3 regions of the Dietzia sp. Die43 genome follow, and region 2 is predicted to be linked to each of the others. Evidence: predicted binding sites of a transcription regulator. Region 2 holds the regulator's gene; each other region holds the start of a gene.
The links. The regulator LexA, encoded in region 2, represses DNA repair genes until DNA is damaged. The targets are predictions, from matches to a motif close to CGAACANNTGTTCG.
Positions count from the first base shown of each region.

Region 1: a site for LexA is predicted at 1,765-1,778, ahead of NR111_RS04450 (HNH endonuclease signature motif containing protein). Genes of this name have one in related genera too.
Region 3: a site for LexA is predicted at 1,317-1,330, ahead of NR111_RS07585 (HNH endonuclease signature motif containing protein). Genes of this name have one in related genera too.

Region 1 covers NZ_JALJRF010000004.1:92,550-96,957, forward strand. The annotation lists gene kstD (3-oxosteroid 1-dehydrogenase) at 1-85, opposite strand, end outside; gene NR111_RS04440 (2-keto-4-pentenoate hydratase) at 137-922, shown strand; gene NR111_RS04445 (IclR family transcriptional regulator) at 919-1,683, opposite strand; gene NR111_RS04450 (HNH endonuclease signature motif containing protein) at 1,797-3,344, shown strand; gene NR111_RS04455 (acetaldehyde dehydrogenase (acetylating)) at 3,434-4,351, shown strand; gene dmpG (4-hydroxy-2-oxovalerate aldolase) at 4,357-4,408, shown strand, end outside.
Region 2 covers NZ_JALJRF010000001.1:209,802-214,209, forward strand. The annotation lists gene hrpA (ATP-dependent RNA helicase HrpA) at 1-135, shown strand, start outside; gene nrdR (transcriptional regulator NrdR) at 146-601, opposite strand; gene NR111_RS00990 (hypothetical protein) at 713-1,147, opposite strand; gene lexA (transcriptional repressor LexA) at 1,337-2,047, shown strand; gene hflX (GTPase HflX) at 2,087-3,535, opposite strand; gene dapF (diaminopimelate epimerase) at 3,589-4,408, opposite strand, start outside.
Region 3 covers NZ_JALJRF010000007.1:57,003-61,410, reverse strand. The annotation lists gene NR111_RS07600 (GNAT family N-acetyltransferase) at 1-134, shown strand, start outside; gene NR111_RS07595 (MmcQ/YjbR family DNA-binding protein) at 131-517, shown strand; gene NR111_RS07590 (hypothetical protein) at 640-1,158, opposite strand; gene NR111_RS07585 (HNH endonuclease signature motif containing protein) at 1,500-3,230, shown strand; gene NR111_RS07580 (pyridoxamine 5'-phosphate oxidase family protein) at 3,273-3,701, opposite strand; gene ectA (diaminobutyrate acetyltransferase) at 3,869-4,381, shown strand.

The DNA of each region.
Region 1 (4,408 bases), on a different contig from region 2:
TTGCTGCAGCGAGGGCGGCCGTCATGCCTGCTCCACCGCTGCCGACGACGACGACGTCGAATTCCTGGTCTGCCATGTAGAACACGTTATAGAACTGAGCGCCGTGGCGCCAGACGGCCCAGGTAGCATCCCCCTCATGCTCAACGAGGAGACCCGCGCCACACTTGCCCAGCGACTCTGGGACGCCGAGTCGGATGTCGCGCCGATCGCGCCGCTGACCGACGACCATCCTGACATGACCCCGGACGACGCCTTCGAGATCCAGCTGGTCAACATCCGCCGCAGGCTCGATGCCGGCGCGGTGGTGACCGGCCACAAGGTGGGCCTGGCGTCCAAGGCGATGCAGGAGATGATGGGCGTCGACGAGCCCGACTACGGGCATCTGCTCGACACGATGGAATACCCCGAGGGCACCGCGATCGAGGCGGCCCGGTTCTGCTTCCCGCGGGTCGAGGTGGAGGTCGGCTTCATCCTGGGCGCCGACATCCCGCCGGAGGGATGTTCCCAGGAGGAGGCCGCCGCGGCGATCGAGTGGGTCGTCCCCTCGATCGAGTTGATCGACTCCCGCATCCGGGACTGGAAGATCACGCTGCCCGACACGATCGCGGACAACGCCTCGTCGTGTGGCTACGTGGTGGGCGAGCAGCGGGTCCGGCTCGCGGACATCGACGTCGCGGCGATCGACGCGACCCTCTACAAGAACGGCGAGTTCCTCGCGTCCGGGCGTTCCGACGCGGTGCTCGGTAACCCGCTCAACTCGGTCGGGTGGCTCGCGTCGACGGTCGCCAAGTTCGGTGTCCGTCTGCGCAAGGGCGACGTGATCCTGCCGGGCACCGCGATCCGCGCGATGGACGCCGCCCCGGGCGACAGCTTCCGCGCCGAGTTCGCCGGGCTGGGCGACGTCACCATGGACTTCCGCTAACCGTCCGCGGCCAGCGCGCGACCGGCCGCCGCGGCGACGCGGGTGACCAGCGGCTCGAGCCGGGCCAGCGCGCTCTCGTCCGCCGCGCTGGCGGACAACGCGGCGACGGCCCGTGTTCCGCCTGCGCGCTCCTCGTCGTCGTCGTCGAACACCGGCGCCGCCACGCAGTACAGGCCGGGCGTGAGCTCGGCGCGGTCGATCGCGCGTCTCCTCCGTCGTATCTCGGCGAGCTCCACCGCCAGGGCGTCGGGGGAGGTCACAGTGGTGTCCGTCCACTCGACCAACGGCCCCTGCGCCACGCGCTCGGCCGCTGCCTCGTCGAACGCCAGCATCGCCTTTCCCACCCCTGTGCAGTACGCCGGCAGGCCGCCGCCGATCCTCGACGGCGACGGGATCGGCCGCGGCCCGTGCAACTTGTTGAGGTAGACCACCTCGTCGCCGTGCAGGGTGGCCAGGTGAACGGTCGCGCGCGTGGCCTCGAAGAGGTGCGCGAGGAACGGTGTGAGCACCCGGCGGATCCGCTCGTACGCCGGCGAGACCGGGATCGGGTCCAGCTCGTGCACCAACGGCCCCAGCCGGTAGCGCTGCCCGATCCTCGTCACCGCGTCGTTGCGCTCGAGCGCGACCAGGAGCCGCAGCGTCGTGGATTTGGCCAGCCCGGTCTCGCGCGCGATCTCACTGAGCGTCATCCCTATCCCGCCCGCCGTCACGCGTAGCACCTCGAAGGCGCGGTCGACGGGAGAGGAGGGGGTCTCGGTCATGCGGTGAGTGTAGCGCGCGGGTCGGACACCGGAGGCCGGGCGGATCGAACGCTTGCGCTAACGCCTGCCGGGTCATAATATCGAACGCAAGTTCTATATCGAGCACGCCGGAGGTGGGGGAATTGTCGACGACGAGGTCACTGTTCGCGGTTCCGGAATCCCTGGGCGGGCTCGACTCGACGGCGGTGAGCGAGGCGGCACGGGCCGCGACCCTGGCGCAGAACCGGGCAGGTGCCACCAGGCTGGAGGCGGCAGCGGCCCTGGTCGAGCAGATGTCCCGGGCGGACGAGGTCGGCACGGGCGTCGACCGCGCCGAAGGGGTCGCCGGGAGCGGTGCTCGTGCACGTCCGGCATACGCACGGTTGGACCCGCAATCCAGGGCTCGTGACCATCTCGTGGCGGCCTGTCAGCTCACGTGCTGGCACGCCGCGCGTCTGGTCACCGCCGGGGTCCAGATCCATTCGCGGCTCGCGCGACTGCGGGCCTCGGTGGAGCGCGGGGTCGTTCCCGAACAGCTCGCCATCGACATCGCCTGCAAGCTGGCCGAGGTGCCCGACTCGATCATCTCGGACGTGGAGGACGAGGTGGTGGCGGGCATCGTCGACGACCTGGACGGCGGTGACCGGCCGACTCGCAATTCGGTGGACGGCCGGATCGATGAGGCCGTCGGCCGGCTCGACCCGGAGGGCGCCGAGGATGCCCGGGCCCGGGCGGCGCTCACGCGTACGGTCCGGTTCCGGTCGGGCCGGGACGGGATGGCCTCGATGTGGGCGAAGCTGCCTCTGGCCGATGCGGAGTTGCTGCGGGGACGTATCGAGACCGACGCCCGCGCTGCCTCCGGAGACGGGGTGCCCGGCACGCTGGATCAGCTGCGTGCCGACGCTCTCGCCTCCCTCGCCGTGCACGCCCCGGCGCCCGCCCCGGCCCCGGCGCCCGCCGACGCCGGCGGGGCGGACTCCGGCCCGGGGGACGACGGATCGATCGAGCTGGGTGAGGTCACCGTGGGTGCGGACATGCCCAGGCCGTCGCTCGGTAACGCCGCCGCAGCCGGCCGGCCGATCCGGGTGAGCGTGATCGCCGCGGCCGCGCAGGGGCTGCCCAACCGCGTGGAGTTCGTGCACGGCGCATACAGCAGTTACTCCTGGTTGTGCCAGCAGTTGCTGGAGGGCGACGACGCACGCGTGCGGTTCGAACTCGTCGACCCCGCCCCCGGCGTGCTCGACTCCCCGGAACACGCCCTGCGCTACCTGATCACCCCCGCGATGGCGGAGCGCATCCGCATGCGCGACGGCACCTGCCGCCACCCGGGGTGTTCGGTTCCCGCGGAGGACTGTGACGTGGACCATGTGATCGCGTTCAACACGAAGGATCCCGAACTCGGCGGGCCGACCACCGAGTGGAACCTCGTCTGCCTGTGTCGGAAACACCACCGGGAGAAGACGTTCGGGACCAACGCCTACAGGCCCGGCCCACTCGGCGAACTGATCATCCTCACCGACACCGGACACCAACACCGCACCAGACCCAAGGGCCCCTTGGCCCGTGCGCGCGACGCCATACGGGAACGCGAGTGGAACGCCTTCGCCGACCGGCTCATCAGCGCAGACGGTCACCTCACGAACCCTCCGGGCGCGGCCCGGGCGCGCGCACGGCCGGCCTGAGTGCCGGCGTGCACCGCCCTGGAGTGCCGCGATTTCACTGAGTGGCACAACCTGTTGTCCCGCGAGCCCGCCCGCGCGACACTTCCGTCATGACAGACAAGACCAAGCTCACCGCCGCGATCGTGGGGTCCGGCAACATCGGCACCGACCTCATGTACAAGCTCGAGCGCAGCGAGTACATCGAGCCCAAATGGATGATCGGCATCGACGCCGAGTCCGAGGGCATGAAGCGCGCCGCCGACCACGGCCTCACCTGCATGGCGGGCGGCGCCGACGAACTGCTCACCTCCATCGAGGCCGGTGGCGAGAAGCCCGACCTGCTGTTTGAGGCCACCAGCGCGTACGTGCACAAGGCCTACGCGCCCAAGTACGAAGAGGCCGGCATCATCGCCATCGACCTCACCCCGGCCGCGGTCGGCCCGATGGTCATCCCGCCGGCGAACCTCCACGAGCACGTCGACGCCCCCAACCACAACATGGTCACCTGCGGCGGCCAGGCCACCATCCCGATGGTCCACGCCGTGTCCTCGGTTGTGCCCGTGGAATACGCCGAGATCGTCGCCTCCGTGTCCTCCGAGTCGGCCGGCCCGGGCACCCGCGCCAACATCGACGAGTTCACCGAGACCACCAAGTTGGCGATCGAGCAGGTCGGCGGCGCCAAGCGCGGCAAGGCCATCATCATCCTCAACCCGGCCGAGCCGCCGATGATCATGCGCGACACGATCTTCTGCGCCATCCCCGAGGATGCGGACCACGACCTCATCACCACCGCCATCCGCACGCGGGAGAAGGAGATCCAGGAGTACGTGCCGGGTTACCGCCTACTCCAGGAGCCGCAGTTCGACCCTCCCACCGAGATCACCGGCGGCATGGCCCGCGTCGCGATCTTCGTCGAGGTCGAGGGCGCCGGAGACTTCCTGCCGCCGTACGCCGGCAACCTCGACATCATGACCGCCGCCGCCACCAAGGTCGGCGAGGACATCGCCAAGACCAAGCTCGGAGTGTGACAGACATGGATACGACCAACCCGCACAACGCCCACGCCCGCGCCTATAGCGCCGAGC
Region 2 (4,408 bases):
CGGGACCTGCGGTGGATGCTCGCCGAGTACCGGGTGGGACTGTTCGCGCAGTCGCTTGGTACCGCCCGGCCGGTATCGGCAGAGCGGATCGACAAGGCGGTGGCGGCTGCGCTCGCCCCGCGGTCGTCCCGATGATGCCGCGTGGTCAGCGGCTCGCGCGGCGCTCCCGGAGGGCGATGATCTCGCGTTCGAAGTCGTCGGCCGAGCTGAACTGCTTGTACACGGACGCGAACCGCAGGTAGGCGACTTCGTCCAGATCCTGCAGAGGGCCCAGGATGGCGAGCCCGATCTCGTGGGCGGGAACCTCGGACGCACCGCCGGATCTCACAGCGTCCTCGACCTGTTGGGCGAGGCGACGCAGAGCGTCCTCGTCAACCGATCGTCCCTGGCACGCGCGGCGGACACCGCGGACGACCTTGTCCCGACTGAACGCCTCGGTCACCCCGTTACGTTTGAGAACCGTCAGCAGAGGCGTCTCCAGCGTCGTGAACCGGTGTCCACACCGGGGGCACTCCCGGCGACGCCGGATCGCCTGACCCTCGTCGACGGATCGTGAGTCGATTACCCGGGAGTCCTCGTGGTGGCATGTCGGGCAGTACATTCCCGTGGGGCCCTTCGTCGACCGGAGTTCACGCGTCCCGGATCGTGCCTGACGAAACGCGGGGGCGGTAGACCACCGCCCACGGTCCATTCTAGGAGGCCCGCTGCCCGGTCACGCGTAGGCGGGTCCACCGAGGAAGGCCACTGCGAGAAGCATGATCACGCCGAATGCGATCCCGCACGCCAGTAGCGCCCAGGCCGGCACGTCGTCGACGACCCCGGTGGACACCGGTGCCTCGACGTGGCACGCCCGCACGCGGTCCGTGGAGACCGGGCGCACGAGCACACGGCGACCCGGGGCGACCGACGTGACGGCGGCCGGACGGGCGGCTATCCGCGGCCGATCGAGATACTCCGCGCGCGAGGACGTGACGGCGGGCCGACTGCCCTCCGGTCGGGCCAGGGTGCGTCGCGGCGCACGGGTGGACCGCACCGACACGTCACCGGGCCGGTCGAGGTGCGCGACCCGTCCACGATGGTCGTCGGGGCAGACCTCGGTCCACCGCGCGGCCGGACGTGTGTGGGACTGAAGCTCGACAACGGTCATGGTGGCTCCCTACTCGATACGGTGTGCGATGGTGCTTCGCACACCTGTATGTGTTCCTCAGTACATCTGTTCGAATCCGAACTCCCCTAGAGTTGTATCACGCGACTCCGACATGGTCACGATTCACAGAGGAATTTCTTCGAACACCTGTGTGGCGCGCCGCAGTCCTTGGCACTAGGGTGTAGACAGATCACAACGTCGAACATCCATTCGCCGAAGGGACCACACGAGATGCCGAAGCCCGATTTCGAGTCACTGACGGACCGACAGAAGAGCGTTCTGCTCCACATCCACGACACCGTCAAGGAGCGTGGTTATCCGCCGAGCATCCGGGAGATCGGGGACGCGGTCGGCTTGCAGTCCACGTCGTCGGTGGCGCATCAACTCCGCACGCTGGAGAAGAAGGGCTTCCTGACGCGGGATCCGCACAAGCCGCGGGCGGTCGACGTCCACGGTGTCCCGGGGCAGAAGTCACGGGGCCGTCGCTCACCTGCTCCGGAGCCCCAGCGTCCGGGCGGAGCGGTCGAGCCCGTTTACGTCCCCGTGCTCGGCCGGATCGCGGCGGGCGGGCCCATCCTCGCGGAGCAAGCCGTCGAGGAGATCTTCCCCCTGCCGTCGGACCTCGTCGGCTCAGGTGATCTGTTCATGCTCAAGGTCGTGGGCGAGTCGATGATCGACGCCGCCATCTGCGATGGCGACTACGTGGTGGTCAGGCGGCAGAACGTCGCGGACAACGGGGAGATCGTCGCCGCCATGATCGACGGGGAGGCGACGGTCAAGACTTTCCGGAACGACTCGAGCGGAGTCTGGTTGCTGCCCCACAATCCGTCGTTCAGCCCGATTCCGGGCGAGCACGCGACGATCCTGGGCAAGGTCGTGACAGTGTTCCGGAAACTCTGAGTCCCGGTTCGAACGACGCGCCGCCCGTCCCCGCAGGGGTCAGGCGGCGCCGTCATGTGGACCGCGGGCGGCGAACTCGTCCAGTTCGCCGGCCACGGACGCGGGCAGTCGGACCACCAGCCGGGTTCCGTCCTGGGTGTGTTCCTCCTCGACCACCGCGCCCTCGGCGTGGACCCGCGACACCACGTCCCCGCGGGAGTACGGGACGGACAGGGTCACCTCGGTGTCCCCGGAGGCGACGATCTGCGTGATTCGCTCGAGGAGTTCGTCGACACCCTGCCCGGTGACCGCCGAGACGAACACGGCGTCGGGCAGCGCGTGGTGCAACTCGGTGAGGACCACGGGATCCGCGGCGTCGATCTTGTTGATCACCAGGAGTTCCCGAGGCCGCTCCGCGTTCTGCTCCTCGACCACCTCGTTGATCACCTTGCGCACCGCCTCGATCTGGCGGAGCGGGAAGGCATCCGAACCATCCACGACGTGGAGGAGCAACTCGGAGTCGACGACCTCTTCCAGTGTGGACCTGAACGCCTCGACCAACTGGGTCGGCAGGTGTCGGACGAATCCCACGGTGTCCGTGAAGACGACTGCTCTGCCGTCAGGCAACTCGGCCTTGCGCGTGGTCGGGTCGAGTGTGGCGAACAGGGCGTTCTGAACCAGGACGCCGGCTCCGGTGATCCTGTTGAGCAGGCTCGACTTCCCGGCGTTCGTGTATCCGGCGATGGCGATGGATGGCACCGGAGTGGAACGCCGTCGGTGCCGTTTGGTGTCCCGGGCCTGCTTCATACCCTTGATGTCCCGGCGCAGACGGGCCATCCGCTCGCGGATCCGACGCCGATCGGTCTCGATCTTGGTCTCACCCGGGCCACGGAGGCCGACGCCGCCGTTGCTCCCGGCACGACCGCCCGCCTGGCGGGACAGCGACTCGCCCCACCCACGCAGACGGGGGAGCATGTACTCCATCTGGGCGAGGGTCACCTGGGCCTTGCCCTCACGGCTGGTGGCGTGCTGCGCGAAGATGTCGAGGATCAGCGCGGTACGGTCGATGACCTTCACGTTGACCGCCTTCTCCAGCGCGAGCAACTGTCCAGGGGTGAGTTCGCCGTCGCAGATGACGGTGTCCGCGCCGGTCGCGGCGATCACGTCCTTGAGGACGCTGACCTTGCCCGACCCGATGTATGTGGCGGCATCGGGCTTGTCGCGGCGCTGGATGAGCGCATCGCAGACCTCCGATCCCGCGGTCTCGGCGAGCTGGGCGAGCTCGTCCATCGCGGCGTCCGCCTGCGCGGCGGACCCTTCGGTCCAGACACCGACGAGCACGACCCGTTCGAGTCGGAGCTGGCGGTACTCGGCGTCGTTGACGTCCTGGAGTTCGGTGGAGAGCCCCGCCACCCGGCGCATCGAGGATCTCTCCTCGAGCTGGAAATCACCGATGGACGGATCGAGGTCGCGTGTCGGCCGGTCAGCGGCCGTGTGATCAGTAGTCATTCGGGTTCATCTTCTCACACCGGGCCCCCCGGTGTCCCGTGCGAGACGGTGTGCTACCGACCACGGTGGTAATGACCGCGGGCGACGAGTGTGGACGGCCCGGTGAGCGAGGACCCGGCCTCGGTGAGTGAGACCTCCACCTCGCCGCCGGGGACCACCACGACGACGTCGCCCGTCGCCTCCCCCGAGTCTGCCAGCGCGGCGACCGCGGTCGCGACGATTCCGGTTCCGCAGGACATGGTCTCCCCTGATCCCCGCTCGTGGACCCGCATGGAGACCCGACCGTCAACCATCGGGGTGGCGATCTCGACGTTGACGCCGTCGGGGAAGAAGTCTCGGTCATACACCGGGGCCTCCTGCACCGGCAGCCCGGCGAGGCCCGCGGCGTCCAGATCGGGGACCACACAGGCGAGGTGCGGATTGCCCATGTCGACGGCGAGTCCCGCGAAGGTCCGGCCACCGACCTCCGCCGAGGACAGGCCCAGCAGACGCGGCTCCCCCATGTCCACCCGCACCACCGCGTCAACACCCGAGTGTGAGAGGACCTCGGCGGGGCGGGCCCCTGACCGCGTGCCCACCGGGATCGAGCCGGCCTCCGCTCTCCCGGTCGCGACGAGGGCGTGGGCGAAGACCCGGACCCCGTTGCCGCACATCTCCGCGATGGAACCATCGGCGTTGCGGTAGTCCATGAACCAGTCCGCACCGTCCACGCCGGGCGGCAGGGTCGCGAGCACGCCGCGGCCGACGAGGGCTCCGGCGGTCGCGATCCGCAGGACTCCGTCGGCGCCGATTCCGCCACGCCGATCGCACAGTGCTCGTACGAGGTCCACGTCGAGGTCCAGGTCGGCCTGATCGTCCGGGAGGATCACGAAG
Region 3 (4,408 bases), on a different contig from region 2:
TCGCCGGGACACTCGCCAACCCGCTCATCACCCGGCCGGGCCGGGACGACGACACGCCGGGCGACCCGCAGCGTCCCGCCCGCCCGGGCGCAGAGCCGGGCGCGGAGCCGGCGACGGTAGCGTCGACGGCATGAACGGACGGGAACTCCAGAAGTGCGCGGCGATGCGCGCCCGCGAACTGCCCGCGTCGACTCTGGAGTTCCCGTTCGGGCCGGACTTCGATGTGTTCAAGGTCCGCGGGAAGATGTTCATGTTCCACGCGGTCGTCAACGGCGAGCGTCAGGTGATCCTCAAGGCACTGCCGTCGGACTCGATGGCCCTGCGCGATGCGCACGCCGACATCACGCCCGGGTACCACATGAACAAGCGGCATTGGATCTCGCTGCACCCCGGCGGCACGCTGACCGCGGACATGGTTTCCGAGCTGGTCACCGAGTCCTACCGACTCGTGGTGTCGGGCCTACCCCTGGCGCAGCAGCCCGTCGAACCGCACGCCTTCGGGCGCCAGCAGCGTTAGGTAGGCCGACGCCCACCACCCGGATCGACCCCGCCCCTTAGCCAGGGCCCTGGGGCTGGAGTCCGGGCGCGGGGCGCGGGGCGCCGGGCCCCGGGCGCGGGGCGCCGGGCGCGGAAGCCGCCTCAGTTCTCCGGAGTCAGCGCGGCCTCGGAGACAGAACCCAGTCGATCACCCACGGACCCCTCCACCGACTCGGTGGCGGACCCGGTGTCAATCTGATCCTCGAGCGACGCGCCGACCAGCGGCACACCGGACACCACCGCGCCGACGGAACCCTGGACGTCTCCCTCGAGCAGCGCATCCGCCGACTCGGCGACCGGGTTGAGGACCATGCAGATGACTCCCACCGGAACCTGCAACGGCACCCCCATCAGGTTGGCGGCGGCGCCGGCCGCCGAACCGAGATTGCACACGAGGGTGGCGGTGGAACCCAGCGGTCCGGAGGCGTAACCGGGCAGAGAACCCGTAACAGAACCGGGCAGCAGCTCGCCGGCCTCGCCGAGATAGCCCCCCTCGGTCTCCGATGCCCCCGGGAGGGAGTCGGAGCCGGTGGCTTCCGAAGTCTGGGCGGCGGCGGCCCCCGTAGAGAAGACGAGGAGCACGGCGGCCACGGCTCCGGCACAGGTGATGGTCTTGGTCATGGAACGCCTCCGAGTTTGGGTCTACGGGGCATCCACCCCAAGCAATCAAGAAGAGTGGATCATACATTTCGCTGAAATGGGCGATCGGTGATTGCAAATCAATAGGTAGGCCAGCAGCGGAAAAAACCCTTGCCTGTTCGAATGCGTGTGCGTATCGTAGAACACAGATTCGATACCAACCAGACGGTCAGGGGGTGGGGCACATGGGCGGAAACGCAGACACCGCGGCCGGTGGCCCGTCCCCATCCCCGTCCGGTGGCTCGCCCTCGTTTGGTGGCGGCTCCGGTTCCGCGGCGCCCGTGTCGCTGTCGGGGTTGCGGGCGGCGGCGCGGGAGGGGTGGATGGGCGAGAATCGCGCGGCGGCGCGCCGGTTCGTGGCCTGTTACGAACTGTTTGTCGAATGCCAGCGCCGGGAAGAGTCCGGTGCGGGCGGCGGTGAGTGTCGGCCCGGGCATGCGGTGCTCGATCCGATCGATGTCGCGGCCGGGTACGTGGTGTCGGCGATGGCGATCTCGACGGGCCGGGCCGAGCGGATGATCACCTTCGCCCTCGATCTGCACCTGCGGTATCCGGCGATCCTGTCCGCGATGGCGCAGGGGCGGCTGGATCTGCAGGCCGCGAATATCCTGGCCTCGCAGATGGCCACCGTCCACGTCGATGTGCTCGAGGCGGTGCAGCGGCGGGTCGTCGAGGAGTACCTCGCCGCGATCGAGGGCGGGGTGCGCATGGGCGAGAAAGCCATCCGCGGCAACGTCGATGCGATCATCGCCCGCTACGACTCGAACGGGATCCGCCTGCGCCGTCAGGAAGCGGCCCGCACCCGCGGGGTGCGGTTCCACAAGGGCGTCGACGGCATGTCCAGCGTCTCGGCGATCCTGGCCACCGAGGAAGCCGCCGTCCTGGCCGAGGCCCTCGACCAGCGCGTGAAAGACCACAAGTACGCCGACGCCCAAGCCGCCGCCAACACCGACGCCGACACCGCCAACGCCGACACCGCCAACGCGGGCGATCGCGCGGCCGCTGGCGAGGTCGAGGACTACTCGATCGCCGAGCGGCGCGCCGACGCCCTGATGTCCCTGGTGTGCGGCGATGCCGGCCTTGCTGGCACCTCTGCCCGCTCCGGCCGGTCGGGCGCGCCTGGTGCCGGGGTGGCGTTGCGGCCGAAGGTCACCGTCATCGCCACCGGCAACGACGCCCGCGACGAGGGCGGCGCCCGGGTGGAGTTCGCCCGCACCGGCCAGGCCGCGCTGCAGGCCCTGCTCGACATGCTCGCCACCAGCGACGGGGCCACCTTCGAGCCCATCGACCCGCGCATCGGGGCCGCCGATGACGCCCGGGCCGCCCTGCAGTACCGGCCCGGCGCCCAGTTGGCCCGCCGGATCCGGCTAAGGGATGGCACCTGCCGCCACCCCGGCTGTGCGATCCCGGCCGAGGCCTGTGATCTGGACCATGTGGTGCCGTTCGATCACGCCGACCCCCAACGGGGCGGGCACACCATCGAGGCCAACCTCGCGGCGATGTGCCGGCGTCATCACCGGTTCAAGACTTTCTCCGACTGGATCTACGAACTGCAGCCCGACGGCACCCTGCTGGTGCGCACCCCGGACGGCACCACCATGCTCACCCGACCCTCCGGCCCACTGGCCGAGTACCGGCGCGAACAGGCCCGCGCCGAGACCGAGGCGTGGACCCGGCAACAACGCCGCAGCCCCGCCCCCACCGGCGACGAGAAGGCCGACGCGGAGCCGACGTTCTGGTCGCGCCGCGCCGCCCGCCACCGCACCGAACGCCGCAATGCTGAACGCCGCAAGGCCGAACGCGCCCGCACCTACGACCCCGCCCCACCCGCCCCCGGCACCGGTACCGCCTCGGCCACCGGGAACGGCACAGGCACGGACGCCGCCAGCGCCAGCACCGGCGCGGCCACCGACACCACGCCCGGGAAAGCCACCCCCGAGAGCGCCAGCCGCTGGTGGGCCCGCAACAAACCCCACCACAGCGACATCGAAAAAGGCATCCGCGCCCTACTCCACGAACGCCTCGACGAACTCATCGACCCACCACCGTTCTAGGTGGCTAGGTGGCTAGGTGGGCGCAGGCCAGTGAGGCGTGGCTCAGTAACCGGTGTAGCGCTCCGGCTCCTCGCCGAAGGTGAACCCGCGGCCGGAGATCTTCTCGGGCGTGATCTCGACGAAGTTGTACTTCAGGGTCGGGATCCAGGGTTTGAGCCCAAGTTCCTCCGCGCGGTTGATCTCCGCGAAGCTGTCGAGCCGTCGCGCCGTCCCGCGGACGACGATCGACCAGGCGTCGTCGCCCTCGATGTGGTCGACTTGGAACACGACATCCGGATGGACCGTGATCCCGGCGAGCTTGGAGCCCTCCGCGGTGCGGAAGAAGAGCTTGCCCTCCGGGGAGAGCGCGTAGTTGACGGGGAAGATGTCGGCACGGCCCTCGGAGACGGTGACCAGGCGTCCCAGGGAGACCGTGCCCAGAAGCTGCAGACTTCGCGCCTCGTCGAATTCGGTGATCGGGTTGGCGTCCATGTCCTAATTCTCTCACCGCAGGGCCGTCGCCGGAACCGTTGTCGGAGACTGCCGCGTGACCGACCTCACTCCCCGGCGGCCACCTGCACACTCATCGTGTTTTCAGGTAACGAATTGGGCAAGGGTGATGCAACAACGTGGGGACGTCACTACGGTGGACATCGACTATGAACCCAGGAGAACGAGTAGTACCCCGTAACCCTGATTCGTCCGACGCGCTGTTCCGCGTGCCCACCGCGGCAGACGGAACCCGCATGTGGGAGATCGCCCGAGACAGCGGCGTTCTCGACCTCAACTCCTCCTATGCCTACGTGCTGTGGGGGGCGGAGTTCTCGGAGAGCTCCGTGGTGGTGGAGGTCGAGGGCCGGGTCGTCGGATTCGTCACCGGATTCATCCGCCCCTCGGAGCCGGACACGATCTTCGTGTGGCAGGTCGGCGTCGACGCCGACCAGCGCGGCAAGGGACTGGCGGCGCGATTGCTGCATCACCTCATGGACCGGCTGGCCGAGCGCGGCGTGGTGCGCCTGCGCACCACCATCAGCCCGGACAACGAGGCGTCACAGCGCACCTTCGGTGCCGTCGCGCGAGACCGCGGGATGACCCTGTCCGACGAGGACTACCTGAGCTCCGAACTCCTCGGCGAAGGTCACGAGCAAGAAGACCTGTACACGATTTCCTAGACGAGGGCGCGCGGGCCGCCCGGCCCG